3 regions of the Dactylosporangium sp. NPDC005555 genome follow, and region 1 is predicted to be linked to each of the others. Evidence: predicted binding sites of a transcription regulator. Region 1 holds the regulator's gene; each other region holds the start of a gene.

Region 1 (4,276 bases):
GATCAGGCTCGCCGAGGGCCTGCCGCTCGACGTCCTGGACGCCGGGGCCGTGGACGCGGCCCGGCGCTGCGTGTCCGACGGGCTGCTGGAGGCCGGCGCCTTCGACGCGGGCCTGGCCGTGCTCACGCTGCGGGGGCGGCTGCTCGCCGACGCCGTCGCCAGGGACCTGACGTGAAAAAGGGGCGGCCGCGCCGGCCGCCCCTCTACGTGTGGTGACTACTTGATGAAGCGGAAGGTCATCGGGTAGCGGTACAGCTCGCCGCCGTTGGCCTTCATGCCGGCGATGATCGCGAAGACGATGATGACGATCCACGGCACGATGAGCGTGAGGCCGAACGTGCACACCGACAGCAGGGCACCCACGAACAGGATGATGCCCCACGTGATGTGGAAGTTGAGCGCCTCGTTGGCGTGCGCCTTCACCGTCGGCGACTCGTTGCCCTTGGCCAGCAGCGCGATGAGGGGCGCGATGAAGCCGATGAAGATGCCACCGAAGTGGGCGATCAGGGCCCAGGTCTTCTCGTCGCTGTTGGCGTAGCCGACCGGCGAGGCACCGGGGTAGCCGCCGGGCTGCTGGTAGCCGCCGCCGTACTGGCCGGGCTGCTGGTAACCGCCGGGCTGCTGGTAACCGCCCTGCTGCTGGTAACCCGGCTGCTGGTAGGCGTTCGGGTCCTGGTAGCCCGCGCCGCTGGTGGGCGGCGGGTAGCCTCCACCGGACACCGGCGGCTGCTGGCCGTAGTCGGGGCCCGGCGGCGGATACTGTGCCCCGCCCGGCGTGGAGTAAGGATTGTTGGGGTCCTGCGGCACGCCGTATTCCCCGGGGCGAGGTGGTTCACTCATGGGGGCCACGGTAGGTGCACCGATCAAGTATGGCCAGCGACGCGGCATGACTTCTTTTGGACAAACTTCACGCAGACCGGCGCAATAGCGACGGTTCGTACACATGACGATCATTCCGTGGGCGGCGGGCGCGACGTAGACTGGCACTCGCGAAGTGGGAGTGCCAGTGGCGTCAGTGAGTTCCCGGGGAGGTGCACATGGCCCTTGACGAGCGCAAGCTCGAGGTGCTGCGCGCCATCGTCGAGGACTATGTGGCGACGCAGGAGCCGGTCGGCAGCAAGGCCCTCGTGGAGCGGCACAACCTGCGGGTGTCCCCGGCGACGGTGCGCAACGACATGGCCGTCCTCGAGGAGGAGGGTTACATCCGGCAGCCGCACACCAGCGCCGGTCGCGTGCCCACCGACGCCGGCTACCGGCTCTTCGTCGACAAACTGTCCCGCGTCAAGCCGCTGAGTCCCGCCGAGCGCCGGGCCATCGAGCGGTTCCTGATCGGCGCCGTCGACCTCGACGACGTCGTGCACCGCACCGTGCGGCTGCTCGCGCAGCTGACCCGGCAGGTCGCCGTCGTGCAGTATCCGAGCCTGTCGCGCGCCAGCGTGCGTCACTTCGAGCTGGTGCCGATCTCCACCACCCGTCTGATGGTGGTCATGATCGCCGAGACCGGCCGGGTCGAGCAGCGGCTCGTGGACCTGCCCGGCCCGATCCTGGCCGACGACGTCACCGAGCTGCGCCGCAGGGTCAACGAGAAGCTCGTCGGCAAGCGCCTCGTCGACACCCCGCCACTGGTCGAGGCGCTCGTCGAGGAGGCCGGGCCGGGCCTGCGCCCACCGATGACCGTCCTGTCGACCGTGCTGCTGGAGACCCTGGTGGAGCGCGCCGAGGAGCGGATCGCCCTCGCCGGCACCGCCAATCTCGCCCGCGGTGGCCTGCTGGACTTCCAGGGCTCGCTGCGCCCGATCCTCGAGGCGCTCGAGGAGGAGGTCATCCTCCTCAAGCTCTTCGGCGAGGTCGAGCCGAGCATGACCCGGGTCCGCATCGGCGACGAGAACGAGATCGAAGACCTGCGCAGCGCCTCGATCGTGGCGACCGGCTATGGGCCGGGCTCCATCGTCGTGGGCGGCATGGGCGTGCTGGGGCCCACCCGGATGGACTACCCCGCCAACATCGCCACGGTGCGCGCCGTGGCACGCTACGTCGGCGATCTGCTGGGACAAGGTTGAACCTCATGGACGAGTCAGGGGCATAGGACTCAGTGGCGAAGGACTACTACGGGATTCTCGGTGTCAAGCGGGACTCCACGGCCGACGAGATCAAGCGCGCCTATCGCAAGCTGGCGCGCGAGTTCCATCCGGACGTCAATCCCGATCCTGTGGCGCAGGAGAAGTTCAAGGAGATCAACGCGGCCTACGAGGTGCTGTCCGACCCGCGCAAGCGGGAGATGGTCGACCTCGGCGGCGACCCCCTGGCGCCCGGCGGCGGCGGTGGCGGCCCGCAGGGCGGCGCGTTCGTCGGCTTCCAGGACATCATGGACGCGTTCTTCGGCACGACCGCCAGCCGCGGGCCGCGCCCGCGGATCCGGCCGGGCGCCGACGCGATCCTGCGGCTCGACCTCGACCTGCACGAGACCGCGTTCGGCGTCGAGGCGCCGATCACCGTCGACACCGCGGTCGTCTGCACAACCTGCACCGGCGCCGGCACCGCGCCCAACACCCACCCGACCACCTGCGAGATCTGCGGCGGCCGCGGCGAGGTCCAGTCGGTGCAGCGCACGTTCCTCGGCCAGGTCGTCTCGGCCCGCCCGTGCTCGGCCTGCCAGGGCTTCGGCACCGTCATCCCGCACCCGTGCGCGACCTGCGGCGGCGACGGCCGGGTCCGCACCCGCCGCACCCTGACCGTGAAGATCCCCTCGGGTGTCGAGGACGGCATGCGCATCCGCCTCGCCCAGCAGGGTGAGGTCGGTCCCGGCGGCGGTCCGCCCGGCGACCTGTATGTCGAGATCCACGAGCGCCCGCACGACGTCTACTCCCGCAAGGACGACGACCTGCACTGCCGGGTCACCGTCCCGATGACGGCGGCGGCGCTCGGCACCCGGCTCACGATCAAGACCCTCGACGGCGAGGAGACGGTCGACGTCAAGGCCGGCACCCAGCCCAACCAGACCCTGCGTATCCGCGGCAAGGGCGTCCCGCACCTGCGCGGCACCGGCCGCGGCGACCTGCACGTCCACCTCGACGTGCGCACCCCGACGCGCCTGGAGCCGGAGCAGGAGAAGCTGCTGCGCGACTTCGCCCGCACCCGCGGCGAGGAGGTCGCCGAGCTGTCCAAGCAGGGCGGCTTCTTCTCCAGGGTGCGTGACGCCTTCAACGGGCACGCGTGAGCGGCCGGAGCGCAGCGCAGGACGCTCACGTGTGTGGTGCCGGTTCTGGCGTGACAGCGTGAGCCTGCCGCTCTTCCTGGTCCCCGATCTTCCTGACGGGGACCGGTGGCGGCTGGACGGTCCTGAGGGCCATCACGCGGCCAACGTGCAGCGGCTCTCCGCAGGGGAGTCGCTGCTGTTGTCCGACGGCCGCGGCGGCCTGCTGCACGCCGTCGTGTCGGCTGCTGCCAAAGGCGCCCTCGATCTCGACCTCGGGGATTCGACGTTCGTGCCGGCCCACGACCCCCGGATCACGGTCGTGCAGGGCATCGCGAAGGGGGAGCGGGCCGAGCTGGCCGTGCAGCTGATGACGGAGCTCGGCGTCGACCGCATCGTCCCGTGGCAGGCGGCCCGCAGCATCGCCCGGTGGAAGGACCCCAAGCCGCTCGAGCGGTGGCGCGCCACGGTCCGCGAGGCGGTCAAGCAGTCCCGCCGCGCCTGGCTGCCCGAGGTCACCGACGCCCGCACCACGAAGCAGCTCACCCTGTCCGGCACGGTCCTCCTCCTGCACGAGGAGGCGTCGGTACCGCTGTCGGAGGCCCCCCTCGACGGCGACATCACCCTGGTCGTCGGCCCCGAGGGCGGTATCGCGCCCGAGGAGCTGGCCGCGTTCCCGGACGCCCTCCCGGTCCGCCTGGGCCGGGAGATCCTGCGCACCTCGACTGCCGGCGCCGCCGCCCTGGCGGCCCTGTCGATCCGCCTGGGCCGCTGGTAGGTCTTTCCGTGATCCGGAAGACGTTTCGTCGTCAAGGCGACACGAAGTCTTCCGGATGATGAGTAAAGGGGGTCAGCGGAAGTAGTCGCGGTGGTGCACCGCCACCGTGTCGCCCGCCGCGGCGAACGCGTGCGCGGCCGCCTCGCCGATGCCGCGGGAGGCGCCTGTCACCAGGACCTTGCGCCCGGGCCGGGTCGATGTCACGGCAGCACCCTACAAGCCGCCTACGATGCGAGCTGTGACTGATGACTGCCTGTTCTGCCGCATCGTCGCGGGCGAGATCCCGGCGACCGTGGTCCACGAGA
Region 2 (4,276 bases), on a different contig from region 1:
GACGGCGAGGATCAGCAGCGTGCCGACCTGCAGCGCCAGCTTGTCGTAGGTGTAGAACACGGCGACGGCGAAGTCCTTGACCGACGCGGGCACCGCGTCGATGACGACCCCGCCGACGGACACCAGCGGCGATGTGGACGCGCCGGTCAGGATCGCGACGACCTCGGCGACGCCGAGCGCCACCCCTGCGGCGGCCAGTCCGGCGAGCGCCGCGTTCCGTTTGCTGAGCACGGCTCCAGTCTGCGCCGTGGATCAACGCGCACCAAGGGCGGTAATCGATCCCTAAGAACTTCCGCCGGGACCCTTTTCCCATGATCGGAAGAGTCTGTGTCGTCATAGAGCCTGTTGCGAAATGGCCGTCTCACGTTCCGTGCTGAGAAAAACACGGCTGTGCGAGCCGGTCGCGGCCGATCGGTAGCCGTCGAGGGTCGCGACGACCGTCGACGAGACAGTTTTCCGCCAAAACGCAACAGGCTCCATAGCGGCACAAACTCTTCCAGATCATCAAGAACCCCGCGCAGCTCCGGGAAACGGCAAAGCCCGCGGCGCGAAGGACGCGCCGCGGGCCGAGGTGCCTGCCCTGAAGGAAGAGCCGATCAGAAGCCGGGGCCGTGCGAGTGGCCGTGACCGTGACCGTGACCGCCACCGGCGGCGGGCTCGGCGGCGGCCGGCTTCTCCACGATCAGGGTCTCGGTCGTGAGCAGCAGACCGGCGATCGACGCGGCGTTGGAGACCGCGCTGTGCGTCACCTTCACCGGGTCGACGATGCCGGACTTGACCAGGTCGACGTATTCGCCGGTGGCGGCGTCGAGGCCGTGGCCGAAGTCGAGCGCGGTGACCTTGCCGACGACGACGTAGCCGTCGAAGCCCGCGTTCTGCGCGATCCAGCGCAGCGGCTCGACGAGCGCCTTGCGAACGATCGAGACGCCGACCTTCTCCTCGCCGGTCAGGCCGAGGTCACCGTCGAGGACGGGGAGCACCTGGGCCAGGGCGGCGCCGCCGCCGGGGACGATGCCTTCCTGGACCGCCGCCTTGGTCGCGGAGATCGCGTCCTCGATGCGGTGCTTGCGCTCCTTCATCTCGACCTCGGTGGCGGCGCCGGCCTTGATGACCGCGACCCCACCGGCGAGCTTGGCGACCCGCTCGTTGAGCTTCTCCTTGTCCCAGTCGGAGTCGGAGGCCTCGATCTCCTTACGGATCTGCTCGACCCGCGCGGAGACCTCGCTCTTCTCGCCGGCGCCGTCGACGATCGTGGTGAGCTCCTTGCCCACGACGATGCGGCGGGCCTTGCCGAGGACCTCGGTGCCGACCGACTCGAGCTTGTAGCCCAGCTCGGGGGCGACGAGCTCGGCGCCGGTGAGGACCGAGATGTCCTGGAGCATCGCCTTGCGGCGGTCGCCGAAGCCGGGCGCCTTGACCGCGACGACCTTGAAGGTCTTGCGGATGGCGTTGACCACCAGGGTCGACAGGGCCTGGCCCTCGACGTCCTCGGCGATGATCAGCAGCGGCTTGTTGTCCTTGATGATCTGCTCCAGCAGCGGCAGCAGCTCCTCGATGGCGCCGATCTTCTGGGTGGTGACGAGGACGTAGGCGTCCTCGAGCACCGCCTCCTGCGACTCGGCGTCGGTCACGAAGTGCGGGGAGATGTAGCCCTTGTCGAACTGCATGCCCTCGGTGACCTCGAGCTCGGTCGTGAGGGTGGAGCCCTCCTCGACCGTGATGACGCCGTCGCGGCCGACCTGCTCCATCGCCGAGGCGATCAGGTCGCCGATGGTGGCGTCCTGCGCGGAGATCGTGGCGACCTGGGCGATCTCGGTGTGGCTGGCGACCGGGGTCGCCTTCTCCTTGAGCGCCTTCACGACGGCGGCCGTCGCCAGGTCGATGCCGCGCTTGATGCCCGCCGGGTTGGTGCCGGCGGTCACGTTGCGCAGACCCTCACGGACCAGCGCCTGGGCCAGCACGGTGGCGGTGGTGGTGCCGTCGCCGGCGACGTCGTTGGTCTTGGTGGCGACCTCTTTGACGAGCTGGGCGCCGAGGTTTTCATAAGGGTTGGTGAGCTCGATCTCTTTCGCGATCGTCACACCGTCGTTGGTGATGGTCGGGGCACCGAACTTCTTGTCCAGAACGACGTTGCGCCCGCGCGGGCCGAGCGTGACCTTGACCGTGTCGGCCAGGCGGTTGACGCCGTGCTCCAGCAGGTGGCGCGCCTCGTCGGAGAAGCTCAGGATCTTCGCCATGCGTGTGATGTCCCTTCAAAGGCGACACCGCCCCGGCCGCAAGCGCTCCTGCGCACGGGTCCGGGGCGGTGGCCACTGCTCTACTTGGTCTGGGTCACTTCTCGATGACCGCGAGGACGTCACGGGCGGAGAGCACGAGATACTCCTGGCCGCCCCACTTGACCTCGGTGCCGCCGTACTTCGAGTAGATGACGGTGTCGCCGACCTTGACGTCGATCGGGACCCGGTTGCCCTTGTCGTCGATGCGACCGGGGCCCACAGCCTGGACGGTGCCCTCCTGGGGCTTCTCCTTGGCCGTGTCCGGGATGACGATGCCCGAGGCGGTGGTCGTCTCAGCCTCGTTGGCCTGGACCAGAATGCGGTCCTCGAGCGGCTTGATCGCAACCTTCGTCGCGGTAGTCACGGGCATACCCTCCTGGGGTATTGATTCTTACGCTATCGAGTGCCCGGTGAAGCCGTCGTCGCGGGTGCCGGCTCCAGTCGGTTGGCTGGCACTCTCATGTCGAGGGTGCTAATCGGAGGTTATGTCGCTGGCTAGCACTCCGTCAAGGAGAGTGCCAAACACGCCACGAAATCACCCGTCGTCGGCTACGCGACGGACCGGGGCGGGAACACTGCGGGCGATCTACGCTCGGCGGTATGAAGAGGCTGCTCGGCACGCTGGTCGTCGCCATCCTGACCGTGGGGTCCCTGACTGCCTGCGGCAAGAAGGACGACGGCGCGCAGACGCCCGCCGCCGCCGGCAGCACCGGACCGTCCGACTCGGCCGCGTTCGGCGAGGGGCCCGGCGGCTCCGCAGCGGCCTCCAGCGACGCCGGCAGCGGCGGCAACAGCCAGCCCGCGACGGACAAGAGCGCCGCACCCGCTTATCCGGGTGACGCGAAGGGCTACTGCCAGGCCGTCGTCAGCGCCTGGACCAAGAACGACATGAACCGGATCAAGCAGCTCTCCGGCAGCGGCGCCGTGTCCAACTTCCAGTACATCGAAAAGGGCGCCGACACCAACTGGAAGTACGTGAAGAAGAACGGCTCCGAGTGCGTCCTGCGCAACGACCACGGCGACGAGCTGCAGGTCACCGTCGACGAGCACAACCTGGGCAAGCCGCAGGCCGTCACCGACGTCGTGATCCAGAAAACCGAGTACCCCTCGGACCCCTCCAGCTACGTCAGCGGCTTCATCAACGCCTGGTACAACGGCAACACCCAGCGCATGGCGAGCTACTCCAGCCACTCGATCGCCGGCAGCTACGGCGGCAAGAAGGCCCCGCCGAACTGGACGGAGAGCCAGCCCAAGGAGGACAAGGGCGACTACTGGCTGGTCCACGGCTCGTCCAACGCGGGCGACAGCTACACGTTCAAGGTCAAGAAGAGCCTCGGCAAGTCCGGCGGCATCACCGGCATATCCTGAGGCGTGCTCGAACAGGCGCTCCAGGCCGCGGCGGCCCTGCCGGAAGGCGACCCTCTGGCGGCCGCGTCGGCGCTGCGGGCCGCCGGCTTCCCGCCGGACCTCGCCGCCGCCGCCCTGACCCAGGTGGCGCTGCGCCGCAAGGCGGTCACGAAGTTCGGCGCCGACGCCGCGGTGATGCACTTCACCCGCGCGGGCCTGGAGCAGGCGACCCGTGGTCCCGTCGCGGCCCGGCGGGCGGCCCGGCTCGCCGCCGCGGGTGCCACCCGGGTCGCCGACCTCGGCTGCGGGATCGGGGCCGACACGATCGCGTTCGCCCGGGCGGGCCTGCGGGTGCACGCGGTCGACGCCTCACCGGAGACGGCCGCCACCGCGTCGGCCAACGTCCTCGCTCTGGGTCTGGCGGCGGATGTACTGGTGGAAGCCCGAGACGCGATGAGCGTCCCCCTCGATGAGGTGGACGCCGTGTTCTGCGACCCCGCCCGACGCACAACGGGCGGGCGCCGCGTGTTCGACCCCCGCTCCTATTCGCCGCCGTGGGACTTCGTCGTCGGGCTCGCGGCCCGCGTGCCGATGACGGTCCTGAAACTCGCTCCCGGCATCGACCACGCCCTGCTCCCACCGGGCGCGGAAGG
Region 3 (4,276 bases), on a different contig from region 1:
GGCGACCACGAACACGGCCACCATGCAGGCGAAGAAGATCCTCCAGGACCAGCAGACGAGCGTGCAGGACAAGCGCGCCAACCAGCCCGACCGCTGAGCTTTCCGAAATGTAGAGACGGCATCGGCCGCCCGTGGCACAACGGGGGATCACTGGGCGCCGATGCGACGTGTGCGGGGCAGGACTGTGGCGAACCCACGGCCTGCCCTTCATGCGTTCACAGCGTCTTCGTGTAGATCCAGAAGATCCGTTCGAGCCGCGCGCCGACCGTCTTGGAGTAGAACGCGACCGGCCCCGCCCACCCGATCTGCGCCGTGCGGTGCCCGTCGGCGTACTGGTCCGCGAGGCACCGCCGCAGCAGCACCCGCCCGACGCCGAGGCCTTCCGCCGCCGGCGCGGTGCCCATGGGGCCGAACCAGCTGGGGCGGTTCGCCCCGTACGCCGCGAACCCGAGGATCTCGCCGTCCCGGGTGGCGACCCAGCAGCCCTGCGCCTGCCGCACTTCCCAGGCCCAGCCGTCGCCCCAGATGCCCCGCACCCACTCCGGCGCGGCGGCGTCCGCCCGCAGGACCTTGACGCCCGCGCGGTCGAGCCGCTCCTCGTCCTCCTGTTTCGCCTGGCCGGCCCTTTCCAGGTCGGCGGTCATGTTCCAGGCGGTGTCGGTGTGCTCGTATCCGGCCCGCTGCGCGAGGCACACGGCCGGCGTGTACCGCACGTCGATCCCGGGCCACGCGTAGCACGGCGGGTTGCCGCCGATCCTGACCCGCCGCGCCCCTCGCTCCGCCAGGCCGCGCTCCGCCGCTTCCAGCAGTCTTCGGCCGATGCCGCCACGCCGCCGGTCGGGCCGGACCACGAGCAGCTCGACGTGCCCGAGGTGCGGGTCCCGGTCACTGATCGACCCGAACACCGCCCCGGCGAGGCGCCCGGCGTCGTCCCGCTCCGCGAATCGCACCGTAACCCGCCCGGCCGGCGGCGCGCCCAGCCGCCGCACCAGCGCCTCCGCCTCCCCGGCATCCTCCGGGAGGTCCAGCGCCGCGGCGCACAACCGGCTCACCTCACGGTCATCCACCCGCTCCACGATCATTTGGTAAAGATACCTAACTGTTAGCGCCCACCCTGCTGTCCACGCGCCTCAGGTGTCCCGAATCTCACAAACACCAACACAACCGCCCATGCCGCGAAGACCCGACCTGGACAGCAAGAAGGGCAGGCCCGAAACGGGCCTGCCCTTCTTGACGAAGGAAGACGTGGACTCAGAAGTCCATGTCGCCGCCGCCGGGCGCACCCGCCGGCGCCGGGTTCTTCTCCGGCTTGTCCGCGACCACTGCCTCGGTGGTGAGGAAGAGCGCCGCGATGGAGGCGGCGTTCTGCAGGGCGGAGCGGGTGACCTTGGCCGGGTCGATGATGCCCTCGGCCAGCAGGTTCACGTAGTCGCCGGTGGCGGCGTTGAGGCCCCAGCCGGCGTCCAGGTTGCGAACCTTCTCCACGACGACGCCACCCTCGAGGCCGGCGTTGACGGCGATCTGGCGCAGCGGCGCGTCAAGGGCGACCTTGACGATGTTGGCGCCGGTGGCCTCGTCGCCGACCAGGTCCAGCTTGTCGAACGCCGACTTGCCGGCCTGCACGAGCGCGACGCCACCGCCGGGGACGATGCCCTCCTCGACGGCCGCCTTCGCGTTGCGAACGGCGTCCTCGATGCGGTGCTTGCGCTCCTTGAGCTCGACCTCGGTGGCCGCGCCGACCTTGATGACCGCGACGCCGCCGGCGAGCTTCGCCAGCCGCTCCTGCAGCTTCTCGCGGTCGTAGTCCGAGTCCGACTTCTCGATCTCGGCACGGATCTGCGCCACCCGACCGTTGATGCCGTCGGCGTCGCCGGAGCCCTCAACGATCGTGGTCTCGTCCTTGGTGATGACGACCTTGCGGGCCTTGCCCAGCAGGTCGACGGTCGCGTTCTCCAGCTTGAGACCGACGGTCTCGGAGATGACCTGACCACCGGTCAGGATCGCGATGTCCGTCAGCATCGCCTTGCGGCGGTCGCCGAAGCCCGGGGCCTTGACGGCGACGGACTTGAACGTGCCACGGATCTTGTTCACGATCAGGGTCGCGAGGGCCTCGCCCTCGACGTCCTCGGAGATGATCGCGAGCGGCTTGCCGGACTGCATGACCTTCTCCAGCACCGGGAGGAGGTCCTTCACCGCGGAGATCTTCGACTCGACGATGAGGATGTACGGGTCGTCGAGGACCGTCTCCATCCGCTCGGTGTCGGTCACGAAATACGGCGAGATGTAGCCCTTGTCGAAGCGCATGCCCTCGGTGAGCTCCAGCTCGAGCCCGAAGGTGTTGCTCTCCTCGACGGTGATGACGCCTTCCTTGCCGACCTTGTCCATCGCCTCGGCGATGATCTCGCCGACGGTGGAGTCACCGGCGGAGATCGAGGCCGTGGAAGCGATCTGCTCCTTGGTCTCGACGTCCTTGGCAAGGTTGGCCAGCTCCGACGCGACGGACGCGACGGCGGCCTCGATGCCGCGCTTCAGCGCCATCGGGTTGGCACCCGCGGCGACGTTGCGCAGGCCTTCACGGACCAGCGCCTGGGCGAGGACGGTCGCGGTCGTCGTGCCGTCACCGGCAACGTCGTCCGTCTTCTTCGCGACCTCCTTGACCAGCTCGGCGCCGATCTTCTCGTAGGGGTCCTCGAGCTCGATCTCCTTGGCGATGCTCACACCATCGTTGGTGATGGTGGGCGCGCCCCACTTCTTCTCGAGGACGACGTTGCGACCCTTGGGGCCCAGCGTCACCTTGACGGCGTCGGCGAGGATGTTCATGCCCCGCTCGAGGCCGCGGCGCGCTTCCTCGTCGAACGCGATAATCTTGGCCATTCGGCGTTGTCCTCCTGGACACTCCGGCTACGCCTCGGCCCACGTGGGGCCGGCGGCTCGCCGCCTGCTTTCGCACCTTCAAGGACCCAGTGGGATCCTCGCTGGCCGGGCCGGATGAGCCCGCGACGACCAGCCCCTCGACGCTCCCGCGCCCAGGCGCTGCACCGCCCCGACCGTTGGCACTCGCCTGATGCGAGTGCCAACTCCTGTTTAGCACTCTGGCCCGGCGAGTGCAAGCAAACCCGAGGTGACGGCCCGGGTGGTCGAAGCGCCGCAAAGAGCGTCAAATCAGGCATGAATGGCGCGAACAATGCCGAAAAAGACGCAGGGCACCGTTCCTCATCAATGAGGACGGTGCCCCGGCGGGGTGTGGACGAACGTTGTCAGGCGAGGTGACGAACCTTCTCCGCCTGCGGGCCCTTCTGGCCTTGCGCGATCTCGAACTCGACGCGCTGTCCGTCTTCCAGCGATTTGTAGCCATCCATCTCGATCGCGGAGAAGTGGACGAACACGTCCTGTCCCCCGTCGACCGCGATGAAGCCATAGCCCTTTTCGCTGTTGAACCACTTCACGGTGCCCTGAGCCACGGTGCACTTCCTCTACTTCAGTCCCTCTTTTGTCACTCCGGCTGGCTGTGGGGACCAGCCTTGAGGTCCTCGGCCGGCACGCCGGGCCAAGGGGTGGCACCGCGCGAGGATCGACGACCGAAACGGACGGTACACGAGATATACCGAGGCCCGACAGCCCCAAACCGGACAGCAAGGTCACGGTTCATGCGCGCACAAAAGGTCCCCGATCGAACCTTTCTTGGGGTGATCGACAAACAGCGAGCGCATCGGCAGGCGTCGAATAGTGAGCACAAACGAATAAGGAAACGTCAGACGAATCCGAGAGGAAGCGCCGATCTTGCGGTTGGAACCGGAAGCCGCGACTGGAACCACGCAACCTGTCACAACCGCAAGATCGGCCTACTTCCGCACTGCTTCCGTGCCCGCGGAAGGTGCGGACGTCAACTCGCGGAGACTCCGCAAGGGTGACAGAACAAGCGGCACGACGGATATCAGCATTCCGGCGCACGCCACCCAGATCGTCGGGTGGACACCGATGACCGTGCCGAGCACGCCGCCGACGAGCCCGCCGATCGGCATCGTGCCCCACACGATGAAGCGCATCGTCGCGTTCATCCGGCCCAGCAGGTCGTCGGGAGTGATGGTCTGCCGGAAGCTGACCTGGGTCACGTTGTACACGACGACGCCGATGCCGAACATGACGCTGCCGAACGCGGCGAGCCACAGCCGCCAGTCGTCCCGGGCGAACGGCACGAGCAGCTCGCCGAGCGACGCGCCGAGCATCGAGATCCACATCGCCGGCCCCTGACCGAACCAGCGCACGAACGGCCCGA

The links. The regulator HrcA, encoded in region 1, represses chaperone genes, less so after heat shock. The targets are predictions, from matches to a motif close to GGTTNGCACNCTCNNNNNGAGNGTGCNAACC.
Region 2: groES (co-chaperone GroES) is a predicted target of HrcA. The motif match lies at 2,724-2,754, and genes of this name have one in related genera.
Region 3: groL (chaperonin GroEL) is a predicted target of HrcA. The motif match lies at 3,049-3,079, and genes of this name have one in related genera.

Annotation. Positions count from the first base shown of each region.
Region 1 is NZ_JBEXDG010000012.1:84,311-88,586, reverse strand. Features, by position in the region: gene hemW (radical SAM family heme chaperone HemW) at 1-175, shown strand, start outside; gene ABZS58_RS16270 (DUF4870 domain-containing protein) at 217-840, opposite strand; gene hrcA (heat-inducible transcriptional repressor HrcA) at 1,038-2,060, shown strand; gene dnaJ (molecular chaperone DnaJ) at 2,093-3,217, shown strand; gene ABZS58_RS16255 (16S rRNA (uracil(1498)-N(3))-methyltransferase) at 3,276-3,971, shown strand; partial or broken gene ABZS58_RS16250 (SDR family NAD(P)-dependent oxidoreductase) at 4,056-4,175, opposite strand; gene ABZS58_RS16245 (histidine triad nucleotide-binding protein) at 4,210-4,276, shown strand, end outside.
Region 2 is NZ_JBEXDG010000001.1:413,131-417,406, forward strand. Features, by position in the region: gene ABZS58_RS01950 (molybdopterin-dependent oxidoreductase) at 1-231, opposite strand, end outside; gene groL (chaperonin GroEL) at 597-2,237, opposite strand; gene groES (co-chaperone GroES) at 2,332-2,646, opposite strand; gene ABZS58_RS01965 (hypothetical protein) at 2,877-3,644, shown strand; gene ABZS58_RS01970 (class I SAM-dependent methyltransferase) at 3,648-4,276, shown strand, end outside.
Region 3 is NZ_JBEXDG010000022.1:46,965-51,240, reverse strand. Features, by position in the region: gene ABZS58_RS24760 (hypothetical protein) at 1-97, shown strand, start outside; gene ABZS58_RS24755 (GNAT family N-acetyltransferase) at 216-1,082, opposite strand; gene groL (chaperonin GroEL) at 1,252-2,874, opposite strand; gene ABZS58_RS24745 (cold-shock protein) at 3,258-3,461, opposite strand; gene ABZS58_RS24740 (MFS transporter) at 3,843-4,276, opposite strand, start outside.